DNA from 2 places in the Kitasatospora sp. GP30 genome. Region 1 is predicted to be linked to the other one. Evidence: riboswitches for the same ligand, from Rfam matches in the RefSeq annotation. Region 1 holds a riboswitch; the other holds the start of a gene.

What was found. Region 1 has a riboswitch for cobalamin ahead of P3T35_RS20370 (cobalamin biosynthesis protein). Riboswitches for the same ligand answer to the same signal wherever they lie in the genome.
Region 2: another riboswitch for cobalamin. It lies ahead of P3T35_RS22135 (HoxN/HupN/NixA family nickel/cobalt transporter); the one in region 1 lies ahead of P3T35_RS20370 (cobalamin biosynthesis protein).

What each region holds. Positions count from the first base shown of each region.
Region 1 covers NZ_JARZAH010000013.1:91,797-106,315, reverse strand. Annotated here, with positions in the region: gene P3T35_RS20380 (hypothetical protein) at 1-347, opposite strand, end outside; gene P3T35_RS20375 (alpha/beta hydrolase) at 674-1,798, opposite strand; cobalamin riboswitch at 2,253-2,385, shown strand; gene P3T35_RS20370 (cobalamin biosynthesis protein) at 2,416-3,351, shown strand; gene P3T35_RS20365 (cobyric acid synthase) at 3,348-4,874, shown strand; gene P3T35_RS20360 (putative cobaltochelatase) at 4,910-6,925, shown strand; gene cobO (cob(I)yrinic acid a,c-diamide adenosyltransferase) at 6,931-7,527, shown strand; gene P3T35_RS20350 (cobyrinate a,c-diamide synthase) at 7,555-8,955, shown strand; gene P3T35_RS20345 (hypothetical protein) at 9,052-9,903, shown strand; gene P3T35_RS20340 (SDR family oxidoreductase) at 9,952-10,689, opposite strand; gene P3T35_RS20335 (MarR family transcriptional regulator) at 10,741-11,244, shown strand; gene P3T35_RS20330 (alkaline phosphatase family protein) at 11,252-12,136, opposite strand; gene cobC (Rv2231c family pyridoxal phosphate-dependent protein CobC) at 12,323-13,750, shown strand; gene P3T35_RS20320 (MOSC N-terminal beta barrel domain-containing protein) at 13,743-14,507, opposite strand.
Region 2 covers NZ_JARZAH010000015.1:133,994-148,512, forward strand. Annotated here, with positions in the region: gene P3T35_RS22110 (RNA polymerase sigma-70 factor) at 1-516, opposite strand, end outside; gene P3T35_RS22115 (carboxymuconolactone decarboxylase family protein) at 756-1,238, shown strand; gene P3T35_RS22120 (TetR/AcrR family transcriptional regulator) at 1,333-1,962, shown strand; gene P3T35_RS22125 (VOC family protein) at 1,974-2,339, shown strand; gene P3T35_RS22130 (hypothetical protein) at 2,355-2,900, opposite strand; gene P3T35_RS22135 (HoxN/HupN/NixA family nickel/cobalt transporter) at 2,969-4,099, opposite strand; cobalamin riboswitch at 4,132-4,356, opposite strand; gene P3T35_RS22140 (metalloregulator ArsR/SmtB family transcription factor) at 4,428-4,808, shown strand; gene P3T35_RS22145 (MBL fold metallo-hydrolase) at 4,951-5,787, shown strand; gene P3T35_RS22150 (PhzF family phenazine biosynthesis isomerase) at 5,793-6,671, opposite strand; gene P3T35_RS22155 (TetR/AcrR family transcriptional regulator) at 6,693-7,301, opposite strand; gene P3T35_RS22160 (DUF4345 domain-containing protein) at 7,390-7,815, shown strand; gene P3T35_RS22165 (nuclear transport factor 2 family protein) at 7,837-8,235, opposite strand; gene P3T35_RS22170 (hypothetical protein) at 8,261-8,383, opposite strand; gene P3T35_RS22175 (MFS transporter) at 8,450-9,889, opposite strand; gene P3T35_RS22180 (hypothetical protein) at 10,077-11,012, shown strand; gene P3T35_RS22185 (heavy metal translocating P-type ATPase) at 11,009-13,312, shown strand; gene P3T35_RS22190 (GNAT family N-acetyltransferase) at 13,505-14,008, shown strand; gene P3T35_RS22195 (class I SAM-dependent methyltransferase) at 14,190-14,519, shown strand, end outside.

The sequences.
Region 1 (14,519 bases):
CCGACGGTCATGGCGAGAGCCCGCCCGGCGGCCCGGGCGTCGTCGGGCAGCAGCTCGCCGCGCTTGTCGACGGCTTCGAGCTCGCCGGCCCAGCGGGCGATCCGTACTGCGTCGGCCAGCATCCGGCGGGCCAGCGGCGCCAGCTCGCCGGGGCCGGGGAAACCGTCGGGCACCGGGACCCGGCCGCGCCCGGGGGCGGGCTTGGGGGTGCGTCGGCGGTTGGCGGAGCGGCCCGGCTGGGCGCCATCGGCACGGCGGGCCGTGCCGGGTAGACGGGTCACCGTCGCGCCGGTGCCCGTGGTCGGCGGGAGCGGGGCATCACGGTCGCGCGGATTCCGAGACGTCACGCCGTGCAGTCTTCCCCGTGTACGGGGCGGTTGTCACATCGAGTTCGGCGCGTCTTGTACAGAAGCAGGTTGCGCGGGGCCGTGACTCGGGGCAAGAGCGGCCAAACCGGGCCTCCCGGCGGCCGGTGATCTGTGCACGACAGTAGTGGGTGGCACCGAACGTGGTCAAGGGGTCACCCAACGCGCGCGAGCCGCAGGGGGTCCGGGGCTCAGCGGCGCGGACCCGGGGACGGGGCGCAGAGGACCGGGGTGAGTCAGTGGATCGGGCCCAGCGGATCGGGCCCAGCGGATCGGGCCCCGCGGATCGGGGCTCAGAGGATCGGGGCTCAGAGGATCGGGGTGAGGAAGCGCCGCAGCAGCTCCTCGTAGCGGGCCGGATCGGCGTTCCAGAGCCCGGCGTGGCCGGCCCCCGGGAAGGCGTGCAGGGAGACCAGATCGCTGCGGCGCTCGGCCAGCCGCTCGGCGTCCCGGAACGGCGCCACGCCGTCCTGCGGGCTGGCCAGCAGCAGGGCCGGGGCTGCCAGGTCCGTGCCGTCGGCGATCCGCGCCAGGCCCGCCAGGTCGACGCCGGTGCGCCCCTGTGCGGCCCAGGCGCCCAGCTGCCCGGCCACCGCCCCGGCGCCCGCCCTGGCCGCCACCCCGCGCACCGAGGCGGCCGGCTCCAGCACCGGCGAGTCCAGCACCAGGGCGGCCAGGTGGTCCCGGAGGTCGGAGCGGGCGGCGGTCTGCAGCACCGTGGTCGCGCCGACCGACCAGCCGTACAGCACGATCCGGCCGGCCCCGGCCTCCTTGGCGAACCGGATCGCCGCGTCCACGTCCCGCCACTCGGTCTCGCCGAAGTGCCCGATGCCGTCCGGCGAGGCGGGTGCGCCCTGGTCACCCCGGTAACTGGCCACCAGCGCCGGCAGCCGCAGCCGCCGCAGCACCGGCAGCACCGGGAGGGCCTGGCGGCGGTCGGCCAGCGCGCCGTGCACCAGGATCACCCAGGTGCCGCGCACCGCCGGCACGTACCAGGCGGGCAGCCCGCCCAGTTCGCCGTCGATCACCACGTCCATGTAGTCCAGGCCGCAGGCCGAACCCGGGTCGCCGCGCAGCACCCGGTTGCTCAGCTCCACCTCGGCGCCGTCGGCCGGCGGGCTGCCGGCGGACCGCTCGATGCGGCGGGTGACCGTCTGCGGGTCGGTGGCCAGGACGTCGCCGACCACGGCGTGGCCGCCGGGCCAGTCCAGGGCGTAGATGCCGCGCCGGCCGCTGCCCACCGTCCGGGTCAGGGTCACCTCGCGGGCCGTCATCCGGTGCACCCGCAGCACCGGCTCGGCCGCGACCGGCCCGTGCTCTGCCGTCTCCGGGCGCAGTGCCAGGTCGGAGACCCGGCGGCCGACCAGCAGCACGGCCGCGCCCGCTCCGGCGACAACGGCGGCGGCCGCGGCGGCGACGGTTCCCCAACGCATGGCTCTCCCCGGGTGGTGACGACGGCTGCGGACGTCACCAGTTCACCCCGGAGCATCCGAACCCGCCACCGCAGCACGGCCGCCCGCACGGACCCCGGCAGGACGCAGTCCCGCACCGCCGACCGCAATCTCCCCACCCCGGCCCGAACAGCCGCCCCGGCACCCTCCGCCCGGCGGTAGCAGTGCCGCCTACACGGACCCCGGCAGGACGCAGTCCCGCACCGCCGACCGCGATCTCCCCACCCCGGCCCGAACGGCCACCCCGGCACCCTCCGCCCGGCGCCAGCCGTAACGGGTGCCGGCCGTCGGCCCGTTGATCGCGGCGGTCGGCGCCGGCTTCGCCGTCGGGCCGGCCAGAGCCGCCGATCAAGCGTGACCGGGTGGCTCGGGCGCGGGCTGCACCGGGCGGGTGTCCCGGAGGGCTGGTTGACGCCCGGAGAGCGGGCGTGATGGGATCGCTGGGCCATACGGAGGCATAGGAGAGGAAGCCCGGTGCGAGTCCGGCGCGGTCCCGCCACTGTCACCGGGGTGCGGCAGGTCGGCCGCCCCGGGAGCCAGGAACTCTCGCCTCCGTTACGTCGATCCGGGGCGCGGACCCTGAGTGAGGACACGCTTCGATGCAGCGCGCCGTCGCTGGCTATGCCTGCGGCGCGGTGGCCGGCTATGCCGCCGACGCCGTGTTCGCCGACCCCCGGCGCGGCCACCCGGTGGCCGCCTTCGGCCGGGCCGCGACCGCCCTGGAACGCGCGCTCTGGCGCGACCACCGCGGCGCCGGCGCCCTGCACACCGCGCTCGCGGTGGGCGCGGTGGCCGCCGGGGCGGCGCTCCTGGAGCGCGGTGCCGGGCCCGCCCGCCGGGCCGCCAATGCCGCGCTGGCGACCTGGACGGTGCTCGGCGGCACCTCGCTGACCCGGGAGGCTCGCACCATCGGCGGCCATCTGACGGCCGGTGACCTGACGGCGGCCAGGGAGCGGCTGCCGCATCTGTGCGGGCGGGACCCTAGCGGACTGGACGAGCAGCAGATCGCCCGCGCGGTGGTGGAGTCGGTGGCCGAGAACACCGCGGACGCCGTGGTCAACGCCCTGGTCTGGGGCGCGCTGGCGGGCTCCCCCGGGCTGCTGGCGTTCCGGGCGGTGAACACCCTGGACGCGATGGTGGGCCACAAGTCGCCGCGCTACCGCCGGTTCGGCTGGGCGGCGGCCCGGCTGGACGATGTCGCGGGCTGGCCGGGCGCCCGCCTGACCGCGCTGCTCGCGGTGGCCGCCGCCGAGGACCGCGGGCGGGCCTGGCGGATCTGGCGGCGGGACGGTTCGGCGCACCCGAGCCCCAACGCGGGTCAGGCCGAGTCGGCGTTCGCGGGGGCGCTCGGTGTGCGGCTCGGCGGCACCCTGCAGTACGGAACCCGCGTCGAGCACCGCCCGGTGCTGGGCGCCGAGCAGCGCCCGGTGGCGGTCGGCGACATCGAGCGGGCCTGTCAATTGTCGCGCCGCATCGGGTTGTTGGCGCTAGGGGCCACGGTGGTGGCCCGCGCGCTGTGGAAGGGACGTCGATGAGCAACGCGATCCTGATCGCCGGCACCACCTCGGATGCCGGCAAGAGCGTGGTGACCGCCGGGATCTGCCGCTGGCTGGTCCGGCAGGGCGTCAAGGTGGCGCCGTTCAAGGCGCAGAACATGTCGCTCAACTCGATGGTCACGGCGGACGGCGCCGAGATCGGCCGGGCTCAGGTGATGCAGGCGCAGGCCGCCCGGGTCGAGCCGGAGGCGGCGATGAACCCGGTGCTGCTCAAGCCGGGCGGCGACGGGCGCAGCCAGGTGGTACTGCTGGGGCGCCCGGTCGCGGAGGTCGGCGCACTCGACTACCGGGAGCGCAAGCCGTATCTGCTGGAGCGTTCGCTGGAGTGCCTGGCCGATCTGCGCCGCCGGTTCGACGTGGTGGTGTGCGAGGGCGCGGGCTCGCCGGCCGAGATCAACCTGCGGGACCGGGACATCGCCAACATGGGCCTGGCCCGGGCCGCCGAGCTGCCGGTGCTGGTGGTCGGCGACATCGACCGCGGCGGGGTCTTCGCCGCGATGTACGGGACGCTGGCGCTGCTCAGCCCCGAGGACCAGCGGCTGGTGGCGGGCTGGCTGGTGAACAAGTTCCGCGGCGACGCCCGGCTGCTGAAGCCCGGCCTGGACATGCTGCACGAGCTGACCGGCCGTCCGGTGCTCGGCACCCTGCCGATGCTGGCCGACCTGTGGCTGGACGCGGAGGACTCGCTGGACCTGACCACGGCCGTGGAGCGCGGCGCGACGGCCGGTCCGCACGGCCGGGACGTGCTGCGGGTGGCGGTGCTGCGGCTGCCCCGGTTGTCCAACTTCACCGACGTGGACGCGCTGGCCCAGGAGCCCGGGGTGCTGGTGCGCTGGGCGACGCGGCCCGAGGAGTTGGCGGACGCCGATCTGGTGGTGCTGCCGGGCACCCGGGCAACGGTGGCGGACCTCGCCTGGCTGCGCGAGCGGGGCCTCGAACAGCCGCTGCGGGAGCGGGCGTTGGCGGGCCGGCCGGTGCTCGGGGTGTGCGGCGGGTACCAGATGCTGTCGCAGCGGATCACCGACTCGGTGGAGTCGGGCGCCGGGGTGGTCGACGGGCTCGGACTGCTGCCGGTGCGGGTGGAGTTCCAGGCCGAGAAGACGCTCGGGCGGCCGGTCGGCGAGGCGTACGGCGAGCGGGTCGAGGGCTATGAGATCCACCACGGGGTGGCTCGGGTCGAGGGCGGAGAACCCTTCCTGGACGGCTGCCGGGTGGGTGCCGTGTGGGGCACCACCTGGCACGGGGCGCTGGAGAACGACGGGTTCCGCCGGGCCTTCCTGCGCGAGGTCGCGGCGCTGGCCGGGCGGGACTTCACGCCGGCGCCGGGCATCTCGTTCGCGGCGGCCCGGGAGGCCCGGCTGGACCGGCTGGGGGATCTGATCGAGGAGCATGCCGACACCGACGCGCTGTGGCGGCTGATCGAGGGCGGGGTGGACGGCGCCCTGCCGTTCGTCCCGCCGGGGGCTCCGACGGCGCGTGCTGTGGAAGGTGACTTGCTGTGAGTGACGTCCGATATCCGTTCACCGCGATCGTCGGCATGGCCGATCTGCGGCTGGCGCTGCTGCTGAACGCGGTCTCGCCGGCGGTCGGCGGGGTGCTGGTGCGGGGTGAGAAGGGCACCGCGAAGTCGACGATGGTGCGGGCGCTGGCCGGACTGCTGCCGTCGATCGCGGTGGCCGACGGGTGCCGGTTCGCCTGCGACCCGGCGGCACCCGACCCGCAGTGTCCGGACGCGCCGCACTCCGCCGGCTCCCATGACCGGCCGGCCCGGCTGGTGGAGCTGCCGGTCGGCGTCACCGAGGACCGGATCGTCGGCTCGCTGGACCTCGAACAGGCGCTCGCCCAGGGCGTGAAGGCGTATGAGCCGGGGCTGCTGGCCCAGGCGCACCGCGGTGTGCTCTACATCGACGAGGTCAACCTGCTGCAGGACCACGTGGTCGACCTGCTGCTGGACGCGGCGGCGATGGGGCGCTCCTACGTGGAGCGCGAGGGCGTCTCGGTGCGGCACGCGGCGCGGTTCCTGCTGGTGGGGACGATGAACCCGGAGGAGGGCGAGCTGCGGCCGCAGCTGCTCGACCGGTTCGGGCTCACGGTGGAGATCGCGGCCACCCGGGATCCGCAGGAGCGGGCCGAGGTGGTGCGGCGGCGGCTGGCGTACGACGCGGACCCGGAGGGCTTCGCGGCCGACTACCGGGACGCCGAGCAGGAGTTCGCTCAACGAATCGGCACGGCACGGGAGTTGCTGCCGTCCGTGGTGCTGGGCGATGCGGCGCTGCGTCAGATCACCGCGGTCTGCGCCGCCTTCGAGGTGGACGGGCTGCGCGCGGACATCGTGATGGCCCGCGCCGCCGTCGCCCTGGCCGCCTGGGCGGGCCGCACGGCGGTGGCGGAGGAGGACGTCCGCAAGGCCGCGCAGCTGGCCCTGCCGCACCGGCGCCGCCGCAACCCGTTCGACGCGCCCGGGCTGGACGAGGAGCAGCTGGACCGGACGCTGAGCGAGCACAGCGAGCCCGACACCGAGCCCGACACCGACCCGGACAACGAGCCCGACGACGACCCGGACGGCGAAGGGCCTGGCGACGGCGGCCCGGGCGGCGGCCCCGGCGGGGCTCCGGAGCCGTCCGACGGCGGGGCGCCCGACGCCGCGTCGACCGAGGAGCTCCAGGAGGCCGCCCCCAAGCTGCCCGCGCCCGGCGGCGCCCCGGCCCGCGAGTCCACGCCCGTGGCGGCCGGTGAGCCGTACCGCACCCGCCTGTTCAAGGTCCCCGGCACCGGCCACGGCACCCAGGGCCGCCGCTCCCCCGCCGAGACCGACGGCGGCCACACCATCCGGGACCGCCGCCCGCAGGGCGCCCTCACCCGGCTGCACCTCTCGGCCACCCTGCGCGCCGCCGCCCCGCACCAGCGGGCCCGCGGCCGCTCCGGCCGGGCGCTGGTGCTGCGCTCGGACGACTTCCGCGAGCAGGTGCGCCGCGGCCGTGAGTCCAACCTGGTGCTCTTCGTGGTGGACGCCTCCGGCTCGATGGCCGCCCGGCAGCGGATGACCGCCGTCAAGGGCGCCGTGCTGTCGCTGCTGATGGACGCCTACCAGCGCCGCGACAAGATCGGCATGATCACCTTCCGGGGCAGCGGCGCCGAGTTGGCGCTGCCGCCCACCTCCTCGGTGGAGGTCGGTGCCGCCCGCCTGGAGCGGCTGCCCACCGGTGGCCGCACCCCGCTGGCCGCCGGTCTGCTGCGCGCCCACGAGGTGCTGCGGCTGGAGCGCCTTCGCGACCCGCTGCGCCGCCCGCTGCTGGTGGTGGTCACCGACGGCCGGGCCACCGGCGGCCGCACCGCGCTCGCCGAGGCCGGCCGGGCCGCCGCTCTGCTGGCCGCCCAGGGCACCGCCGCCGTGGTGCTGGACTGCGAGTCCGGCCCGGTCCGGCTCGGCCTGGCCCGCACCCTGGCCACCCAGCTGAACGCCAACGCCGTCTCCCTGGACGAGCTGCGTGCCGAGGGCGTGGCCGCCCTGGTGCACGCCCACCGCCCCTCCACCTCTCGAAAGGCAGCGTGATCCCCGTGCCGCAGGGCCAGCCCGAGGTCGTCCCCAACGACGGTCTGACCACCCGTCAGCGCCGCAACCAGCCGATCACCGCCGTGCACACCGGGCCGGGCAAGGGCAAGTCGACCGCCGCCTTCGGCATGGCGCTGCGGGCCTGGAACCAGGGCTGGCCGATCGGGGTGTTCCAGTTCGTCAAGTCCGCCAAGTGGAAGGTGGGCGAGGAGAACGCGCTGAAGGTGCTGGGCGCCTCCGGTGAGGGCGGCAGCGTCGCCTGGCACAAGATGGGCGAGGGCTGGTCGTGGGTGCAGCGCGACCTGGAGTCCAGCGAGGAGGCCGCCAAGGAGGGCTGGGAGCAGGTCAAGCGCGACCTGGCCGCCGAGAGCTACCGGCTGTACGTGCTGGACGAGTTCACCTACCCGATGAAGTGGGGCTGGGTGGACGTGGCCGAGGTGGTCGAGGTGCTGCGCAACCGCCCCGGCAACCAGCATGTCGTGATCACCGGCCGGTACGCGCCCGAGGCGCTGCTCGAACTGGCCGATCTGGTCACCGAGATGACCAAGGTGAAGCACCCGATGGACGCCGGCCGCAAGGGCCAGCGCGGGATCGAGTGGTAACTCCCCGACCGCCCTACCGGTAAGGCTCTGACGCACGTGCACCTCCCCCGGCTCGTCATCGCCGCCCCCTCCTCGGGGGCCGGCAAGACCACCGTCGCCACCGGCCTGATGGCCGCGCTCACCGCGCGCGGCCTGGCCGTCTCCCCGCACAAGGTGGGCCCGGACTACATCGATCCGGGCTACCACGCGCTGGCCACCGGCCGCCGCGGGCGCAATCTGGACGCCTTCCTGTGCGGCCCGGAGCGGATCGAGCCGCTGCTGCGCCACGGTGCGGCCGGGGCGGACATCGCGGTGATCGAGGGCGTGATGGGGATGTTCGACGGCGCCTCCGGGCGCGGCGAGTTGGCCTCCACCGCGCAGGTCGCCAAGCTGCTGCGGGCACCGGTGGTGCTGGTGGTGGACGGCTCCTCGCAGTCCCGCTCGGTGGCGGCCCTGGTGCACGGCTTCGCCACCTGGGACCCGCAGGTGCGCCTGGCGGGGGTGATCCTCAACCGGGTCGCCTCCGACCGGCATGAGCAACTGCTGCGCGAGGCACTGGAGGAGGGCGCCGGGGTGCCGGTGCTGGGCGCGGTGCGGCGCACCGCCGCCGTGGCCACCCCGAGTCGGCACCTGGGCCTGGTCCCGGTGGTGGAGCGCTCGGCGGCGGCCCTGCAGGCGGTCGCCGACATGGCCGAACTCATCGCCGCCTCGGTGGACTTGGAAGCGGTGCTGGCGCTGGCCCGGTCCGCCCCGCCGCTCACCGCCGCCCCCTGGGACCCGACCGCCGAGGTGGCCCGGGTCACCACCGCCGCGCCCCGGATCGCGCTGGCCGCCGGTGCCGCCTTCTCGTTCAGCTACGCCGAGAACGCCGAACTGCTGGCCGCCGCCGGCGCCGAGGTCGTCCCGTTCGACCCGCTGCACGACAAGCGGCTTCCCGACGGTGCGTCAGGCCTGGTGATCGGTGGCGGTTTTCCCGAGGTCTACGGCGAACAGCTCAGCACCAACAGCGAGTTGCGGACGGCGATCGCCGAACTCGCTGCCACTGGTGCGCCGATCGCCGCCGAGTGCGCCGGACTCCTCTACCTGGGGCGGGAGTTGGACGGCCATCCGATGTGCGGCATCCTGGACGCCACGGCCCGGATGACCGAGCGGCTCACCCTGGGCTACCGCGAGGCGGTCGCCCTGCACGACAGCCCGCTGGCCCCCGCCGGCACCCGGGTGCGCGGCCACGAGTTCCACCGCACCGCCTGCACCCCGGGCGCCTCCCCCGCCACCCCCGCGTGGGCCTGGCGCTCCCCCGTCAACACCACCGTCACCGAGGGCTTCACCACCGCGAACGTGCACGCCTCCTACCTGCACCTGCACTGGGCCGGCGCCCCGCAGCTGGCGGAGCGGTTCGTGCGCGCGGCCGGCCGGATCCCGCTTTACCTGGACGATCAAGGACGGTAAGAAGTACCCCGCTCCGGCCTCAGTCCGGAGCTGAAACTGTCCTAGGGGGACATCATCGACACACCCAGACGACTCGTCGGCACGGCGGTGGCCGCCGTGCTCGCATTCACCGGTCTGACGGTCTCGGCCGGCGCGGCCCACGCGAACGCGACCAGCTGCGTGACCGACACCACCGGCAGGCCGACGATCTCGCCGATCAACGCGCTCGGCCCGGGCCAGAGCGCCACCAGCCCGAACACCATCGCCACCTACCAGGGGCCGGTGGCGAAGAACCCGGTCACCAAGCTGGTCATGCAGACCGACGGCAACCTGGTCCTCTACCTGCTCACCCAGACCGGCGGTCAGGGCCCGGCCGTGTGGAGCAGCGGCACCTGGGGCCACCCCGGCGCGCACGCCGTCTCCCAGTCCGACGGCAACTTCGTCGTCTACGACAGCAGCGGGCACGCGCTCTGGAGCTCGGGTACCTGGGGCAGCCACGGCACCGCCGGCCTGCAGAGCACCGGCACCCTGCAGGCCGGCGATCCCACCACCCCCAATGTGTGGTTCTCCGACAACGTCGAGCAGGTTTCCCAGTGGTGCCCGTCGGTCAACCCGCTGTCGGGGACCGAGGGGACCGACCTCAGCTGGCTGGGCGAGGGCGACTTCCTGCAGTCGGCCAACGCCTGGTTGGTGCTGCAGTCCGACGGCAACCTGGTGATCTACCGCAAGCGGGACAACGCCCAGCTCTGGAGCAGCGGCACCAGCGGCAGTTACTACCCCCACCTGCAGGTGCAGGCCGACGGCAACCTCGTCCTCGCCGGTCCGGGCGGGAACCCCTACTGGGCCGCCGGCACCTACTACCACGCCGGTGACCGCGCCGTCTTCCAGAGCGACGGCAACTTCGTCGTCTACGACAAGAACGGCACCGCACTGTGGTCCACCAACACCTGGCTGACCGCTAACCAGTGACCGACGCTCAGGGCCCTGTCCGCCGCACGGCGGGGCCCTGACGCCTGCTCAGCGGCCGGTGATGGAGCCGCCGTCCAGGTGGAAGACCTGGGCGGTCAGGTGACCGGCGGCCGGGGAGGCGAGGAAGAGCGTGGTGGCGACCACGTCCTCGGGGTGGCCGGCGCGCTTGTTGAGGGACTGGGCCACGTTGTAGGCCAGGCGCTGGGCGGGGATGCCGTCGGGGCCGAAGAAGTCGGTGTCGCTGATGTAGCCGGGAGCGATGACGTTGGCCGTGATGCCCTCGGGGCCGACCTCCTGGGCCAGCGAGAGGTTCCAGTTCTCGATGGCGGCCTTGGCGGCGCCGTAGGAGCCGCTGCCGCCGCGGTGGGCGGCGATCGAGCTGAAGTTGATCACCCGGGCGCCGGGGTTCAGCCGGTCGCGCAGGGCCTCGGTGACCAGCACCGCGGTGAAGAGGTTGGCGTCCAGGTTGGCCTGCCAGCGCGCGGCGAGCCCGGCCAGGCCGGCCTGCGGGGTGAGCGGCGGGCCGGTACGGTCGCGGTTGCCGCCGGCATTGTTGACCAGGACGTCGACCCGCTCGGGCAGGTCCGCCAGCGCCGCCTCGACCTGCGCCGGGTCGGCGGCGTCGAAGGCGACGGCCCGCGCGTTCGCACCCAGCTCGGCGGCGGCCTGGTCGAGCACGTCCTTGCGCCGACCGGTGATCACCACCTGGTCGCCCTGCGCGGCGAAGGCCGCCGCGATGGCCTTGCCGAGCCCCGTGCCGCCACCCGTGACGATGATCTGACGCATGCTGCGCCACTCCCCTCGTTTAGACCTAAACGTCACTGGCACACTAGCACTGTGAGCGCACACGAAGAAGATCTTGCCGAGCGGATTGCCGGCGCCTGGCAGCGGGAGCGGCCCGGGCTGCCGGTGGGGTCGATCCGGATCCTGACCCGGATCCGTCAGGCCGCCAAGCTGCTGACCGACGACCGGCGCCGCACCCTGGCCCTGGTCGCCATGGACGCCGCCACCCTGGACCTGCTGAGCACACTGCGCCGGGCGGGTGCGCCGTACTGCCTGCCCACCCGCGAGCTGGCGGCCCGCTCGCTGATCTCCGCGGGGGCGGTGACCCAGCGGGTGGACCGCGCCGAGGCCGCCGGGCTGGTCGAGCGCCTGCCGCCCGAGCCGGCCGGCCGGGCGGTGCCGGTGCGGCTCACCGAGGCCGGGCGCCTCGCCGTGGACGCCGCGGTCGGCGACCTGCTGCACCATGAGCAGCAGCTGGTGGACCAGGCGCTGAACGCCGACGAGCAGGCGGACCTCGCTCGCCTGCTCGCCAAGTTCCTTGTCGGCATTCAGAACTGATGGATCATCAGTTCCAGATGCCGGTGATGTCGGAGGCGGTGGCCGCGTTGCCCGCGTGGCTGGTCAGGCCGGCCAGATCCTCCAGGGTGCGCAATACGCCGTAGTGGTTGTAGGTGGCGGTGGCACTGCTGCCCGGGATCACGTGCTGGCCGTAGACCAGGGTCGGGATGTGGTTGGCGGAGGTGGTGCTGTCGTCCTCGTCGAACGTGACCACCAGCAGGCTGTTGTGGGTCTGCGCCCAACTGGCGTATGCGCCGAGGTGGTTCTTGACCCAGGAGTCGCTCGTCTTGATCGAGCAGTCGTGCATGTCATCGCAGAGGTTCGGGATGACGAACGACTCCTTGGGCAGCTTCGTGTAGTCGGTCGGGAACTGCGCGAAGGTGTCGGCGGTGTTCAGCGGGACGTTGGCGAAGCCGAACCACGGATTGTGCTTCTGGGCGTACTCGCCACTGCTGCAGGCCGTCGAACCCTGGCTGGGCAGCGACTCGTTGTAGCTGAGCCAGCTCTTTCCGGCGGCCAGCAGCTCGGAGCCCAGGCTGGGCGCGGTCAGCGACTGGACGCCGATGCAGCTGTCGTCGGTGCGGCCCTGGGTGCTGCCGGAGAACAGCGCGTAGTAGTTGGGCTCACTCGGGTGCGTGATGGCGTACGAGTTGGTGAGATTGGCGCCGCCGGCCTTGAGGGTGCCGTTCAGGTACGGGGCGCTGGAGCTGCCGATGATCTGCGAGTAGCCGTGGTTCTCCAGGACCACCACGATCACGTGGTCGGGGGTGGGCAGCCCGGCGGTGGTCGGGTGGCCGGCGGGGGTGGCCTGGGCGCAGCCGGCGCCCGCGGTCAGAGCGGTCAGGGCGGCGGCGGCCAGCGCGGTCAGGGCGCGGCGGGGCAGCGTGGTCATGGCTGATCCTCCGAACGAGGGGACGTGTCAGGGAGAACGTGCCGAACTGTGCGGAGCCTATGAGGTCCATGGTGGCATGGACAGCACAGGCCACATGAAGAAGCGAGGAACGGCACACCACCATCGATTGACTCGTATTCACGCACCGTGATGGGATTTCCCGGCCTGGAGGAAGGAATAACGCGGGTGAGCAGCGAAAACGCGGTTGGCGTGGTGGTAGGGGTCGGCGCGAGCGCCGGGGTGGCGGCTTCGGAGGTGCTCACCCTGATCACCGAGGTACTGGCCGAGGCGGCGCTGCCGGCGGACGCGGTACGGCTGCTCGCCACCGTGGAGGCCCGCGCCACCGAACCCGGACTGCTCGGCACCGCACGGCAGTTGGGGGTGCCGCTGGTCGGGCATCCGGCCGCCGAGCTGGCCGCGGTGGCGGTGCCCAACCCGTCCCCGGCAGTGCTGGCGGCCAGCGGCACCCCGAGCGTGGCAGAGGCCGCGGCGCTGCTCGGCGGCGGCGAACTGCTGGTCGCCAAGCGGAAGTCGGCCCGGTCGACGGTGGCGGTGGCCACGCTGCACGCATCCGAGCACGATCTGCGCCACCACGGGGACGCCGAGGTCCGCCGACCCGGGCTGGTGGATCTGGCCGTCAATGTGCGCGCCGGCACCCCGCCGCAGTGGCTGCGCTCCGCGCTGGCCGACACCATGGGCGAGCTCGCCGCCTACCCGGAGCAGAGCACGGCCCTGGCGGCGGTGGCGGCCCGGCACCGCCGCCCCGAGTCGGAGGTGCTGCTCACCTCCGGTGCGGCGGAGGCCTTCGTGCTGCTGGCCCGCACCGTCCGACCCCGGCACGCCGTGGTGGTGCACCCGCAGTTCACCGAGCCGGAGGCGGCGCTGCGGGACGCCGGGGTCGACGTGCACCGGGTGCTGCTGCGGCCCGAGGACGGCTTCCGGCTCGCCGCCGGCGCGGTGCCGGAGGGCGCCGACCTGGTGGTGATCGGCAACCCGACCAACCCCACCTCGGTGCTCCACCCGGCCGCCGCCTTGGTCGAACTCGCCCGTGCCGGACGGACGTTGGTGGTGGACGAGGCGTTCATGGACACCGTACCCGGGGAGACCGAGTCGCTCGCCGAGCTGCGCCGACTCCCGGGCCGGGTCGTGGTGCTGCGCAGCCTCACCAAGACCTGGGGGCTGGCCGGCCTGCGGATCGGCTACGTCCTCGGCCCGGCCGGGCTGATCGCCGAGCTGGCGGCCGCCCAGCCGCTCTGGCCGGTCTCCTCCCCCGCCCTGCGAGCCGCCGAACTGTGCAGCGGCGAGCGGGCGTTGGCCGAGGCCGAGGCGGCCGCCGCCGAGCTGGCCGAGCATCGGGCCTATCTGCTGGCGCAGTTGGGCCGGTTCCCGCAGATCCGGGCGCACGGCACCCCGGCCGCGTCCTTCCTGCTGATCGAACTGCCGGGCGCCGCCGACGTCCGGGAACGGCTGCGCACGGCCGGCTACGCGGTGCGGCGCGGCGACACCTTCCCCGGCCTCGGCCCCGGCTGGCTGCGCCTGGCGGTGCGCGACCGGGCCACCACCGACGGGTTCGTCGCGGCGCTCGGCCGGGTGCTGGGCGCGGCGGTCAACTGACCAGGCGCACCTGGTCGCCGACCCGGATCCGACCGGCGGCCGGCACCTGGGCGTAGACGCCCGCACACGGGAACTCGGCCATGCCCGGCAGCGGGACCAGCCGGTTGTGGCGGGCCGGGATGCGCAGTGCGTCCGGGTAGGGGTCGAGATGGCCGTGCCGCAGCGTCGGGACGGCGCAGCGCGGGGTGGCGGCGATGATCTCCAGCTCAAGCTGACCTATCGTCAACTTCTTTCCGAGCCAGTCGTTTTCGACGAACCCGGGGTCACCGGGTGTCTCGATCACCAGGTTGGGGCGGTAGCGGGGGGCGGCGGTGCCGACCCGCTCCAGAGTGGCGGTGCTGACCAGATGGAGCGGGGCGAAGTCGAAGAAGGTGCCGGCCCGCAGTCGGCTGACGTCATGGGCGACCTCGGCCAGCGGTCCGGCGGACAGCACCTCCTCGGGGCGGGCCCGGTCGATGGTGGCGTCCTGCGGCGGTGTGCCGGTGAGCAGCACCTCGCGGCCGAGCAGCGCGGAGAGCTCGGTGGCGACGCTGCCGACCACCGCCGAACGCAGCGCCCGCGCCGCCTGCCCGGTGAGCAACTCGCGCCAGAGCCTGGGCTGCTTGGCGCTGACCACCTTGCCGGTGGCCACATCGACCAGCGCGAACCGCCGGTCCCCCGCCACCCCGCGCTCGGTCACCTCCGCCGTCCGCAACCGCTCCCCCGGCATCGACTTCACCGGATACCGCCACAGTTCCCGTACCACCCCGACGATCATCCGGGCAGCCTA
Region 2 (14,519 bases), on a different contig from region 1:
TGCGGAGACGGCCCCGCGCGGGCGGCGGGCGGCGACATGGGCGCGGGCTCGGTGGGCGATCTGGCGGACGGCGGCCGGTGTCTTGTCGACGGCCTCGGCGATCTCGTCGTACTCCAGCCCGAACACCTCGCGCAGCACGAACACCGCCCGCTCGGTGGGCGCGAGGGTCTCCAGTACCAGCAGCATCGCCATCGAGAGGCTGTCGGCCAACTCCACGTCCTCGGCGACATCGGGCGCGGTGAGCAGCGGCTCGGGCAGCCAGGGGCCGACGTAGGACTCCTTGCGGCGGGCCAGGGTTCGCAGCCGGCTCAGCGCCTGGCGAGTGGCGATCCGGACCAGGTAGGCGCGTTGGTCCCGCACGGTGGCGAGGTCGACGCCCACCCAGCGCAGCCAGGTCTCCTGCAGGGCGTCCTCCGCGTCGGCAGCCGAGCCGAGCAGCTCGTAGGCGACGGTGAAGAGCAGGTTGCGGTGGGCGATGAACGTCTCGGTGGCGGAGTTCAGTTCAGTGGGTTCCATGGCCTGCTCACTCAATTCCGGCTCCTGCACGGGCGTTTCCGACTGGGTCGCACACGAGACGCCGGCCTCCGCCGTTTTGTGACACCCGCGATCGGTGGCGCACGTCACATCGACCTGCTGTCACAGCGCACGGGTGGTCCGCATCTTGTGTTCGTCCAACGCCGTTGCACGGACCGCCGCTTGTAGCCCGGCACCCCGCACCACACCCACCATCACCCATCACACCTGAGGACGAAGCCATGGAAGCCCGTTTCAACCTGTTCGACAGCCCGACCGCCGCGACGGTCGGCAAGCGGTTCTACGCCACCGCGTTGGCCCTCCAGGGGTCCACTCTCCCGAAGACCGTGCAGCACCTGGTGGAGCTGCGGGCTAGTCAGATCAACGGCTGCGGTTTCTGCGTCGACATCCACGGCAAGGAGGGCGCGGCCGACGGTGAGACGGCGCTGCGACTCAACCTGGTCGCTGCCTGGCGCCACACCACCGTGTTCACCGAGGCCGAACGCGCCGCCCTGGCGCTCACCGAGGAGGGCACCCGGATCGCCGACGGCAGCGCCGGGGTGTCCGACGAGACCTGGGCCGAGGTGCGCAAGCACTTCGACGACGACCAGGTCGGCGCCCTGATCTGCACGGTCGCCCTGATCAACGCGGCCAACCGGATGAGCGTGATCGTGCACAGCCAGGGCGGCTCCTACGAGCCCGGCATGTTCGCCGCGCTGGAGTAGCCGATCGCACGACTCAAGGGGCTCGGCCCTGGATCACCCGATCCAGGGCCGAGCCCCTTGACCGGAGTGAGCACTCACTCCGATACTGGACCACATGGCAACCACACCAAGTCGCCGCCGAGCCCCGTCGATGGATCCCGACAGCCGCCGCGAGATGATCGTTCGCGCCGCACTCCCCCTGGTGATCGAGCACGGCAGCGCGGTGACGACCCGTCAGATCGCCCAGGCCGCCGGCATCGGAGAGGGCACCATCTTCCGCGTCTTCGCGGACAAGGACGAACTCCTGGACGCCTGCCTGGCCGAGGCGCTCAGTCCGGCCACTGCCCTGACCGAACTCGCCCTGGTATCAACGGACCAGCCGCTCCCCGCCCGACTGACGGAGGCCGCCGCGGCGCTGCACGCCCACCTGGACCGGATCGGCGCGGTGGTCGGCGCGCTGCACGCGACGGGCGGGCGGGAACGGACCGGGCGCCCCGGCAGCGCGGGAGGCCCACCCGACCGTGCGGCCGGCTTCGCACCGGTGCAAGCGGCACTCGCCGAACTCTTCGAACCCGAGCGGGAGTTGCTGAGGGTGTCCGCCGAGCAGGCAGCGTCGGTCTTCCTCGGCATGCTCTTCTTCCAGGCCCGCAGGCCGGCGTCGGGGGATGAGTCGACCGAGCTCAGCGTGGAGGAGCTCGTCGACCTCTTCCTGCACGGCGCCCTGTCCCAACCAGTCGAAAACTGAAGGGGGAAACCATGCCCATCACGCTGAACCACACCATCGTCCCGGCCGTCGACAACGAGGCGGCCGCCCGCTTCTTCGCCGGCATCATGGGGCTGGACTACCGAGGCGCAGATCGGCACTTCGCGCCGGTGCGGGTCAACGAGTGCCTGACGCTGGACTTCATGTCCGTCGAGGACCCGCCCGGCCACCACCTGGCGTTCGACGTCGACACGGCGACCTTCGACGGCATCCTCGCCCGGCTCCGCGCCGCCGGGGTGCCGTACGGCAACGACCCCAGGGAGCCCGACAACGGGCGGATCGACCACCCGCTGTGCGCCCGCGGTCTGTACTTCGCCGACGACGCCCGGAACCTCTACGAGGTCATGTCCCCGGAGTAACGGCCGTGACGGCCGTCAGGAGTCGGCGGCCTTGCGGTACCGCTTGGCGAGGGCCGGGTCCGACTCCCACCACAGGCCACTCCCCCCAACCGCCGCCTCCCCGACCGCTGCCCCCGCGGCGGCCGGCTCGCCGTCCGCGGCGGGCTGCGTGGCCGGGCCCGCGGAGCTCGGCTCGGGCAGGCTCTGGACGGCCACCCGGAACAGCACGCCGGGGACGGCGGCGAACACGGCGGCGAGCAGCACGACGAATCCCAGCACATAGACCCGGGGCACGACGACACCGGCCAGGAACGGGACGAGGAGAGCGAATTTCAAGCCGGTGCTGCGGGCGGTCACCAGGGACTCCCCGCCCTCGGCCACCTCCACCGCCACCGCGTTGGAGCGAGTGGTGCGGTCACCGGAACCGACCCGCACCGTGTGGGTGCCGGCCGCCACGGCGAACCGCATGGCGTCGCCCTGCCGGACCCGGCCGACCCGCACCCCGTCGATGACGACCCAGAACTTCCCCGCCCGGCCGATTCCGGGCGGTTCCGCGTAGACCGCGATGGTCCCGTTCAACACTCCCCCTCATTCACGGTGATCCCGTGTGGAACCGCGCCAAGGATAGGGGATGGTGATCACTGCCGCTGCTAGCTCCCGTGCGCGGCCGCGGCGTTCTTGGTCTCCCAGCGGTCCTCGACCTTGGCCAGGCGCCAGTACCCCAGCGCCGCCGCCCAGACCAGGACGAACAGGCCGACGATGACGAAGCCGACGTTGTTGAGGTCGATGCCGGAGATCCAGCCGGTCACCGGGTCGCTGAGGTGCAGTTGGTCGTGGAGCACGCCGACCAGCTCGATGGTGCCGATCAGGAAGGCGACGGCGATGGAGAGGCCGGTGATGGTGAGGTTGTAGAAGACCTTGCGGGTCGGGTTGGAGAACGCCCAGTGGTAGGCGAAGTTCATGAAGGTGCCGTCGAGGGTGTCGAACAGGCTCATGCCGGCGGCGAACAGCAGCGGCAGGCAGAGGATCGCGTACCAGGGCAGGCCGGCGGCGGCGCCGGAGCCGGCCATCACCATCAGGGTGACCTCGGTGGCGGTGTCGAAGCCGATGCCGAAGAGCAGGCCCACCAGGTACATCTGGCCCGGTCGGGTGATCGACTTGGTGAGCCGGCCGAGGATGCGGTTCATGAAGCCGCGCCCGTCGAGGTGCTTCTCCAACTCGTGTTCGTCGAACTGGCCGGCCCGCATGGCCTTGAAGACCCGGTAGATCCCGGCCATCGACACCAGGTTGAGGGCGGCGATCAGGTAGAGGAAGCCGCCGGAGACGCTGGTGGAGACCAGGCCGAGCAGCTTGTGGGTGTGGGAGTCGTCGTTGGTGAGGGTGCCGACCACCTTGGCGCCGGTGGCGATCAGGGCGGCCAGGACCACGACGATGCTGGAGTGGCCGAGCGCGAACCAGAACCCGACCGAGACGGGCCGCTTGCCGTCGGCCATCAGCTTGCGGGTGGTGTTGTCGATCGCGGCGATGTGGTCGGCGTCGAAGGCGTGCCGCATGCCCAGGGTGTAGGCGGTGACGCCGAGGCCCAGGCCGAAGACCTGGTTGCCGACGCTGTAGTGGTGCGGGGCGACCATGGTGATCAGGATGAAGAACGCGACCACGTGCATGGCGGCGATCACCCCCATCAGGCCGCCGGTGCGGATCCAGTCCCTGCGCTCCCAGCGCGGCGCGGCGGTGGTGCCGCTCGCGGGGGGTGTCGGGGCAGCGGTTTCGGGCAGGGTCATGTCAGGGCAGCCTCTCCAGCACCTCGTGGACAGTTCTCGTGCGGTGCCGTGGCCGGTCTCCTGGCTTACGGGTCAAGCGTTCCCACCCCCGGCCTTCCCAGGCGCGCAAGCGCCCAGTGGCCGCCCACCGACAAGCGGCAGGCTGGTGCGAGGACTTCCCGATCACAGTGGCGAGGGCCGCTCCGGACTCCTGTGACAGGCACAGTTCACCGGTCTTCCCGAACACCACGGCGTGCACCACCGTAGAGGTGACCTGCAATCACCCACAAGCCCGCACAGGTGTGCAGGTGTTGCAGATCACGCCCGACAGGTGAGGGATGATGGAGTCATGCACCTGGTCCCCGACGAGCGCGCACACCGGCGCCCCATCGACGAGCACACGGTCTGCGAGGCGATCGCCGGCATCGGCGACCCCGAGGCCGTCCGCGGCTGGGCCGACCGCTTCTCGCTGCTCGCCGACCCGGGCCGGCTCTCCGTGCTGCTGGCCGTCCACCGGGCCGGGCCGATCGCCGTCACCGACCTGGCGCTGGCCACCGGGATCAGCGAGAGCACGGTGTCGCAGATCCTGCGCCTGCTGCGGGTCTCGGGCGCGGTGACCGCCGCCAAGGACGGCCGGGTGGTGCGCTACCGGTTCACCGCCCCCGACCTGGCGCCGCTGCTGGCGTCGATCCCGCCGTTGGAGATCCCCCCGGTGGAGCACGACGCCTGACGGCGGGACTGCTGACAGCGCGACGGGCCGACAGCAGGGCGGCAGGCTGCGGAGCGCCTGACAGCGGGTGGTCGTTGCCAGTTCGCACGCGGTCGGAGAGGGTGGAGTCGAGCATGTCGGCTCCCGTCCCCCTGGAGGCAGCGTGACCATCCACCACCTCGACTGCGCCACCATGTGCCCGATGGGCGGCAGGCTGCTGCTGGGCAGCGGCGGGCCGTTGTTCGGACGGCTGGTGAGCCACTGCCTGCTGGTGGAGAGCGAGGCGGGGCTGATCCTGGTGGACACCGGCTTCGGCACCGGGGACGTCACCGACCCGGGGCGGCTCGGCCGGCAGTTCCGGTTCAACACCCGCCCCCAACTCTCCCTCGCCCGGACCGCGTTGCACCAGATCCGGACGCTCGGCCACGATCCCCGGGACGTCCGCCACATCGTGCTGACCCACCTGGATCCCGACCACGCCGGCGGCCTGGCGGACTTCCCGCAGGCCCAGGTGCACCTGCTCGCGGACGAACTGCGCGCCGCCCGGGAACTGGCGACCCGCGCCGAGCGCCAGCGCTACCGCACGGCGCAGTGGGACCACAATCCGCGCTGGGTGGAGCACCAGGCCACCAGCACCGAAAGCTGGTTCGACCTCCAGGCGATCCCGCTACTGCCGGACGAGCTGCCGGAGTTGCTGCTGGTGCCGCTGACCGGGCACACCCGGGGCCACACCGGCGTCGCGCTCCGGGACGGTGACGGCTGGCTGCTGCACTGCGGAGACGCCTACCTGTCGCGGGCCGATGTCGCACCCGACTCCGCGGGCGGCCCGCCGGTCCTGAGCATGTTCCAGCGTGCCATCGCAACGGACGACCGGACTCGCCGCTACACCCTGGAGCGGCTGCGCGACCTGGCCCGCAGTCATGCCGACCAGGTGCGACTGGTCTGCTCGCACGACCCCTACGAGCTGGTCGAGGCACTGGGCCGGGTGGCCCCGCGCTGAGCCGATCAGGCGGGCAGGTCCAGCAGCACCGTCCGCCGCACTTTGGCCAACCCGCTGACGTGGACCACCGGTTCGCCGACTCCGGAGGTGTCCATGACGGTGGCCGTGATGGTGGCCGGGCTGCCGAGCTGGTCGCCCATGTCGACGGCGATGCTCCGGCAGTCCGGTGTGCCGGCGTGAAGCCAGGCGGCCAGGCAGGCGGTGCTGTTGGCGTTGGCGATGTCCTCCGGGACTCCGATGGCGGGGGCGAACATCCGTGCGGCGAAGCCCTGTTCGCCGCCGGTGTAGAGGTAGCAACCCAGCAGCCCGAGTTGTCGGCAGACGGCCTCCAGGGCCGCGAAGTCCGGTGTCAGGACCGACAGTTGGGCGCTATCGGGGACCGGGAGCAGCAGGCGCGGCCGTCCCAGGGTCGCCACGCAGGCGCCGCTCGCCTTAGGCGGGAGACCCAACGCGGCCAGCACCGGCACCAGCTCGGCATTGGAGGGCTCGCGCAGCGCGACCCGGCCGGCCTCGAACTCCGCTGCCACCAGGAGGTTCCGGGGGCGCGTCCAGGCCGGGATCCAGTGGCTGCCGGCAGTCCGCAGGGTGCGGTTGCGCCTCGTCGTGCCCGCGTTGCAGGCGAGCGCGGCGACCGTCCCGTGGCCGCAGGCGGGCAACTCCCCCTCGGCGGTGAAGAAGCGCAGCGAGGTGACATCGGCAGCCGTGGCCACGAAGACCGCGTGCGAGGTGCCCGCCAGCCCCGGGATCCGGCGGCGCTGCTCGTCGCTGAGCGTGGCGTCCTCGCCCAGCACGGCGGTGGGACTGCCCCCGCGCCCGTCAGCGCGTACGCAGGCGTCCACCAGGGTGACCGCAACCGGCCTCGCCGGGCGTCGGGCTGATCGCACGGCAGCGATACTACTCGCCGCCTAGCGCGGCCAGTCGGGCGCCGGGTCGGTGGCGAGCAGCGGGCGGATGGCGCCCAGGACCGCCCCGATGCAGACGTCACGCAACTCGGTGCGACTGCAGGTCTCCCGGGCCAGCCAGTCGACACAGAGCACCTGGACGAACACCAGCCAGCTCTTCAGGACGCCGGACACCGCCTCCCGGGCCGCCTCATCGGTGAGCGGCAGCACCTTGAGCAACCGGAACCGCAGCTCGTCGAGTTCATTGCTCATGATCGTCTGGACCACGGGGTCGCCGACCAGCACCCGGTTGGCGGCGAGCACGGCATGGCGGTTGGCGATGAAGTAGTCGAGGTGGGCGTCCATCCCCTCGATCAGCTGCTCGACCAGCGTGTCGGCGGGGTCGACCCGGGTCTGTTCGAGAAGTCGGGCCGTCGCCTGTTCGTAGACCGCCGCGAACAGCGCCTGCTTGCTGGCGAAGTGACGGTAGAGCAGCGCCCGGGAGACGCCGGCCTTGCCCGCGACGTCCTCCATCAGCACCTCCTCGTACGGCTGGGCGGCGAAGAGTTCCGCGCCGACGGCGAGGAGTTGGGCACGGCGTTCGGCCGGGTGGAGGCGCTGACGGGGAGACATGAGCGCCAGGTTACTTGACACGCGTCTACTAGCGCACTCTACGCTGACTAGTAGACACATGTTGAATAACCATCAGCGTGGAGGGATCATGGCCAGAACTCTCAGGGTGCTCGCACAGCTCATGGGGATCGCCTGCGTGGCGATCGGGCTGATCCATGTGGTCGCGGGGGTCGCCGCGATCCCCGGCAACGGCGGCGCCAACGCGACGATCGACAACTGGAGCCGCTTCATGGGCGCCGCCTTCGCCGGCTACGGGCTGGCCTGGCTCTGGGCCGCCCGCCAGACCCCGATCCCGGCCGGCGCGATCCGCTGGCTGGCCGGGGTGCTCCTGTTCGGCGGCCTGGCCCGGCTGATCTCGGTGGCCGTCCACGGCTGGCCGCAGTGGTTCCAGGTGGCCCTGATGGTCAGTGAACTGGCCCTGCCACCGGTCTACTTCTGGCTGGCGAACGCCGACGAGCGAGCGGTGGCCGGGCGGGCAGCCGGCGGACAAGCGATGACCGAACGGGCGGTGTGACCCCGGTCCGCCGGACCGGCCTCAGGGCTGGTCGTACCAGGAGAACGCGGTAATCCGCCAACCGTCAGGGGTGCGGACGAACTGGAAGGTCTTGGTTCCGCCGCCCCCATACGGTTCGCCGTCGAGGGTGCCGGACTTGCGGTACTCCCCGAAGCGGTTGGCGAGGTCGCCCACGATCTCGGTCCGCTCGGAGGTCTCCCACTCCGAGAACTCGAGCAGTCGGCCGTCGGACAGCAGGCGCTCGCGCGGTTCGATGAACTCCTCCACCGTGTAGACGGTGTAGGTCGGCCGGGTCACCACGATCACGCCGCCCGGGACCATCAGGCGGCGGATCCGGTCGACGTCGGCGGGCTTGCCACCGCGGTTGTCGAAGGCGCCGAAGAACTCGGCGGTCACAGCGTCGATTTCACTCTTGGACATGGCACGGAAGGTACCATGTCACAGTTCACCGGGAGGGAGCCGGTCGATCATCCGCAGCAGCGGCTGCGCGGAGCACGGCCGCCGCCAGGCAGGCGACCAGACAGCGGGTGGCCGGGTGGCGGAGCAGGCGCAGCAGGGTGGTTCGCATCGGGGCGGTTCTCCTTCCGGAAACCCGAGGGCGGGCCCGTGGTGGGCCCGCCCTGGTGAGGAGGTGTCAGACCGAGGCCGACTCCCGAGCATCCGTCAGCTCGCCCTCGGTGGCGGGCTTCGGGAAGCGGAGGGTGGCGACGGCGAGCAGTGCACCCAGGACGGCGATCGCGGCGGCGCCGACGAAGGCGGCGGAGAAGCCGTCGGTGAGGCCCTTGGCGGTGGTGCCGCTGGTCTCGGCGCCGGCCAGGGCGGTCATGGCGGCCAGGCCGATGGCGGAGCCGACCTGGTAGCTGGTGTTGACGATGCCCGAGGCGAGGCCGCCCTCCTCCGGCGGGGCGCTGGAGATCGCGGTACCGAGCGACGGGATGAAGGCCAGCGCCATGCCGATCGCGGCGATCAGCGAGGCGGGCAGCACGTCGACCCAGAAGTTGCCGTTGGGCCGGGCCATCGAGAGGCCGCCGAGGCCGATGGCGAGCAGCACCAGGCCGGTGACGATCAGCGGCTTCGGCCCGAACTTGGCGATCAGGCGCGGGGCCAGCGTGATCATGATGACCATGATGCTGATGGTCATCGGCAGCAGTGCCGCGCCGCTGGCGAAGGCGCCGAGGTGCAGCACCTGCTGCAGGTAGAGGTTGAGGAAGAACCACATCGGGATCCAGGCGGCCGCCAGCAGGAACTGGGCGCCGTTGGCGGCGCCGAGGTTCGGGGTGCGGAAGATGCTCATGCGCATCAGCGGCTCACTGCGGCGCAGTTGCATGGCCACGAAGGCGACGATCAGCAGGATGCCGACCAGCAGCGGGGCGATGGTCGAGACGGAACCCCAACCGGCCTGCGGGGCCTGGACGATGGCGTAGACGGCGACGGCCAGGCCGGCGGTCACGGTGAGTGCGCCCAGGAAGTCGATCCGGCCGGTGCGGCGCGGCACGGCGGGCATCAGCGAGGGGGTGAGGAGCAGGGCGGCCAGGGCGACCGGGATGTTGATGAAGAACACCCAGGGCCAGCTGAGGTACTGGGTGATGACGCCGCCGAGGAAGACGCCCGCGGTGCCGCCCGCCGGTGCGGCGGCGCCGTAGAGGGCGAAGGCCTTGGTGAGCTCCTTGGGCTCGGAGCCGAACAGCATCATCAGCAGGGTGAGCGCGGACGGCGCGATCATCGCCGCGCCGAGGCCCTGGGCGGCGCGGCCGATCAGCTCCACCGTGACGTTGCCGGCCAGGCCGGCCACCAGCGAGCCGGCCGCCAGGACCGCCCAGCCGGTGCTGAACAGCTTCTTGGCGCCGAACAGGTCGGAGAGCCGGCCGCCGAGCAGCAGCAGGCCGCCGAAGGCGACCACATAGGCGTTGAAGACCCAGGAGAGGTTCTCCTGACTGAAGCCGAGTGCGGTCTGCATCTTGGGCAGGGCGACACCGATGATCGAGGTGTCCATGATCACCATGAACTGCGCGACGGCGATCAGGCCAAGTGCGCGCCACCGACGGGGATTGGGCCCGGACTGCGGGGTTGTCATTTTCGTACTCCCTACCCGTTAGGGGTATGTGCCTGCGGCGGGGGAAGCCGACAGGGCGGGGACATCGGGGATTTGCTGCGGTGACCGGCATGACCGGGCATGCCGTCCGCCGGTCCGCGTCGACATTGCGAACTATACCCTAGGGGGGTAGGGTTCTAATCGTTGAATGTGGAGAGGAGACAGGACGGTGAACACCCCAACTCGCTTGGCAGCGTTCGCTCTGGGACTGGTCGTGGTTCTGGGTGGGGCCGCCGGCATCGGCCATGCGGTCGGTCCGCTGGACACGGGCGCCAAGAAGACCGCGGGCAGCGCGCACGGGAGCAACGACATGCCGGGCATGCCAGGGATGCCGGGCATGTCATCGGGACAGCCGAGCGCCGAAGCTCCGGCCGCCGGAGCCCTGGCGGCGTTCGACCACGGCTATGCGCTGCAGACCCGGCCCGCCAATCCGACGCCAGGTCAGCAGACCGACCTGGGCTTCACCGTCCGGGGCCCGAACGGCGCGCCGCTCACCTCCTACCAGGAGGAGCACGGCAAGGAGCTCCATCTGATCCTGCTCCGCGATGACTTGACGGGATATCAGCATCTGCACCCGACACTGGCGGCCGACGGCAGCTGGCACGTCCCGGTGACCTTCCCGGCCGCCGGCGGCTACCGGATGGTGGCCGACTTCACTCCGGCCGGCGCCACCGAGAACGTCACCCTGGGCACCGACCTGGCGGTGGCCGGCGACTACCAGCCGCAGCCGCTGCCCGCACCGGCCACCAGCGCCAGCGTCGACGGCTACACCGTCACCATGGACGGCCAGGTGACGGCCGGTCAGAGTGCCAAGCTGACCTTCGAGATCGCCGACAGCCACGGCCTGGTGACCGACCTCCAGCCGTACCTGGGCGCCTACGGGCACCTGGTGGCCATGCGAGCCGGGGACTTGGGCTACCTGCACGTCCACCCGGACGGCGAGCCGGGCGACGGGCACACCGCTGCCGGGCCCGACGTGGCGTTCTACGTCACCGTGCCCACCGCCGGCGACTACCGGCTGTTCCTGGACTTCCAGCGCGCCGGGGTCGTGCACACCGCCGCGTTCACCGTCCACGCCACTGCGAGCACCGAGGAGGGACGATGAGTTCCACCGTCCAGGGACCGGTCCTGCCGACCGGTGAGGAGGACCGCGTCGAGCTGCTGATCGGCGGGATGACCTGCGCCTCCTGCGCGGCCCGGATCGAGAAGCGGTTGAACAAGATGGAGGGCGTCACCGCCACCGTCAACTACGCCACCGAGAAGGCCAAGGTCAGCTTCCCGAGCGGCATCACGCCCGAGGACCTGGTCGCGCAGGTGGAGAAGGCCGGCTACACCGCCACCCTGCCGCTGCCGCCCAAGCCCGAGGGCGAGCAGGGCGGCGCCGGGAGCGAGGCCGCCGAGGACGGGAACGACCATGTCACCACGCTGCGGCTGCGGCTGCTGATCTCGGCCGCGCTGGCGGTTCCGGTGATCCTGCTGGCGATGGTCCCCGCGCTGCAGTTCAACAACTGGCAGTGGGCGTCGCTGACGCTGGCCGCCCCGGTGGTCGCGTACGGCGCCTGGCCGTTCCACAAGGCCGCCTGGACCAACCTGCGGCACGGCGCGGCCACCATGGACACCCTGATCTCGGTCGGCACCCTGGCGGCGCTCGGCTGGTCGCTGTACGCGCTCTTCCTGGGCAGCGCGGGCATGCCGCACATGCACCACCCGTTCGACCTGACCATCGGGCACAGCGACGGCGCCGGGAACATCTACCTGGAGGCCGCGGCCGGCGTCACCACCTTCATCCTGGCCGGGCGGTACTTCGAGGCCCGGGCCAAGCGCCGGGCCGGGTCCGCGCTTCGGGCGCTGCTGGAACTCGGCGCCAAGGACGTCTCGGTGGTCCGGGACGGGCGCGAGGAGCGGATCCCGATCGGGCAGTTGGGCGTCGGCGACGTGTTCGTGGTGCGTCCCGGTGAGAAGGTCGCCACCGACGGCGTGATCGTGGAGGGCAGTTCGGCGATCGACGCCGGCATGCTCACCGGCGAGTCGGTGCCGGTCGAGGTGTCGGTCGGCGACCCGGTGACCGGTGCCACCGTCAATGCCGGCGGCCGGCTCCTGGTGCGGGCCGAGCGGATCGGCTCGGACACCCAACTCGCCCAGATGGCACGACTGGTGGAGGACGCGCAGAACGGCAAGGCGGAGGTGCAGCGGCTCGCCGACCGGGTGTCCGGGATCTTCGTGCCGATCGTGATCGCGCTGGCCGTGGCCACCCTCGGGTTCTGGCTGGGTGCCGGGTCCGGTGCCGGTGAGGCGTTCACCGCCGCGGTCGCCGTGCTGATCATCGCCTGCCCGTGCGCCCTCGGCCTGGCCACCCCGACCGCGCTGCTGGTCGGCACCGGGCGCGGCGCCCAACTGGGCATCCTGATCAAGGGTCCTGAGGTGCTGGAGTCGACCCACCGGATCGACACCGTGGTGCTGGACAAGACCGGAACCGTCACCACCGGCCAGATGGCGCTGGTCGAGGTGATCACCGCCGAGGGTGAGGACGAGGAGCAACTGCTGCGGCTGGCCGGTGCGTTGGAGGACGCCTCGGAGCACCCGATCGCCCGGGCGATCGCCAAGGGCGCGGTGCAGCGGGCCGGCGAGCTGCCGGCGGTGGCGGACTTCACCAACATCGAGGGCCTCGGCGTGCAGGGCGTGGTGGACGGACACGCGGTGCTGGTCGGCCGGACCAAGCTGCTGCAGGAGTGGAGTCAGCCGCTGGGCGTGGAGTTGGAGCGGGCCAAGAGCGCGGCCGAGGCGGCCGGCCGGACGGCCGTCGCGGTCGGCTGGGACGGCAAGGCGCGGGGCGTGCTGGTGGTGGCCGACACCGTCAAGCCCACTTCGGCGGACGCGGTGCGGCAGTTGCGCCGGCTGGGCCTGACTCCGGTGCTGCTGACCGGTGACAACGCGACCGTGGCCCGCTCGGTGGCGGCCGAGGTCGGGATCGACGAGGTGATCGCCGAGGTGCTGCCGGCCGACAAGGCGGACGTGGTCAAGCGCCTGCAGTCGGAAGGTCGGCGGGTGGCCATGGTCGGGGACGGCGTCAACGACGCCGCCGCGCTGGCCCAGGCCGACCTCGGGCTGGCGATGGGGACCGGCACCGATGTGGCGATCGAGGCCGCCGACCTCACCCTGGTCCGCGGCGACCTGCGGGTGGCGTCCGACGCGATCCGGCTGTCCCGCAAGACCCTGTCGACCATCAAGTCCAACCTGTTCTGGGCCTTCGCCTACAACGTGGCGGCGCTGCCACTGGCCGCGGCCGGACTGCTGAACCCCATGATCGCGGGCGCGGCGATGGCCTGCTCCTCGGTCTTCGTGGTCTCCAACAGCCTGCGGCTGCGCCGGTTCCGGCCGCTGCCGCAGCTCAACACGGCCGACTGACCCGAGACTCGCGCACCCGGTGGTACCGCTCGGCCCACGGCCGGCCGGTACCACCGTCATTTGCCGCCGTTCTCACCGGATTCCTAAGTAAATTCGCAGAACTCCGGTGCCGGGAAGCGGGCTTGATTTCGCCTATTCGCTCCGCTCTACTGGCCTGCACTACCGCTCACACGCCGAAAAGAGGACCGATCGATGGACCCGACGGTGGAGCTGCGTCCTGCCCGTCCGGCGGAGGCCGCGGCCATCTCCCGCCTCCTCGCGACCACTTGGCGCGACGACTATGCGGAGTACCTCGGCGGCCAGCGCACCGAGCGGCTGATCGCCTGCTACTGCCGGGTGGACCGGATCGCCGTGGAGATCTCGGCGTCCGGCGCCGGGGACGGCTGGCTGGGCTGGCAGGTCGCCGACCACGACGGCACGGTGGTCGGTGCGGCGGCGGGCGGCATCACCACCATCGGGTCGGGCGAGGTCTACAACCTCTGCGTCGACGCGGAGCACCGCCGCCGGGGCATCGGCCGCTCGCTGCTGGACGCCGTCACCGGGCAGCAGTTGGCCCGCGGCGCCCACCAGCAGTGGGTCAACCTGCACGGCGACGGCTCCGACACCGCCGCGCTGCCGTTCCTCACCAGCCAGGGCTTCCAGGCCGCCGCCGACGGTCCGAGCGACGGCGACCTGCGGCTGCGGCGGGCGATCTGACCGACGAGCGGCTCCTCCTTGGCCTCTCCCCTGGCCTCCCCCCTGGCCTCCTCCTTGGCGTGGACCGGCCGCGGCGTGCTTGCGCCGCGCGGATTCCTGGTCTTCTCCCCCGGTCGACCCCACAATGAAATGGCCTTCCCCGACCGGAATTCCCACGCCATTCCCCTCCCGGAGGAGCTTTATGGACCTGCTCGTCGGACAGCCGGAAATCTCGGTATTCCCGCCCCTGGACAGCGAGGCCGACTGGCTGGCCGGCGCGCACGGCGCCGATATTCTGGAATACCTGCGAGCGGCTCGCGCCACCGAGGGGCCGGTGCTGGATCTCGGCTCCGGAGACGGGCGGTTCGCCGTGCCGCTCGCCCGGCAGGGCTTCGACGTCGACGCGGTGGACCACGACGGCCCGTCGCTCGTCCGACTGCGCGACTGGGCCGGCCGACTTGACGTTGTCCAAGGTCGCGTCACGACCATAGAGGCCGATCTGGCGCAGCTGCGCCTGAGCCGCAGCTACGGC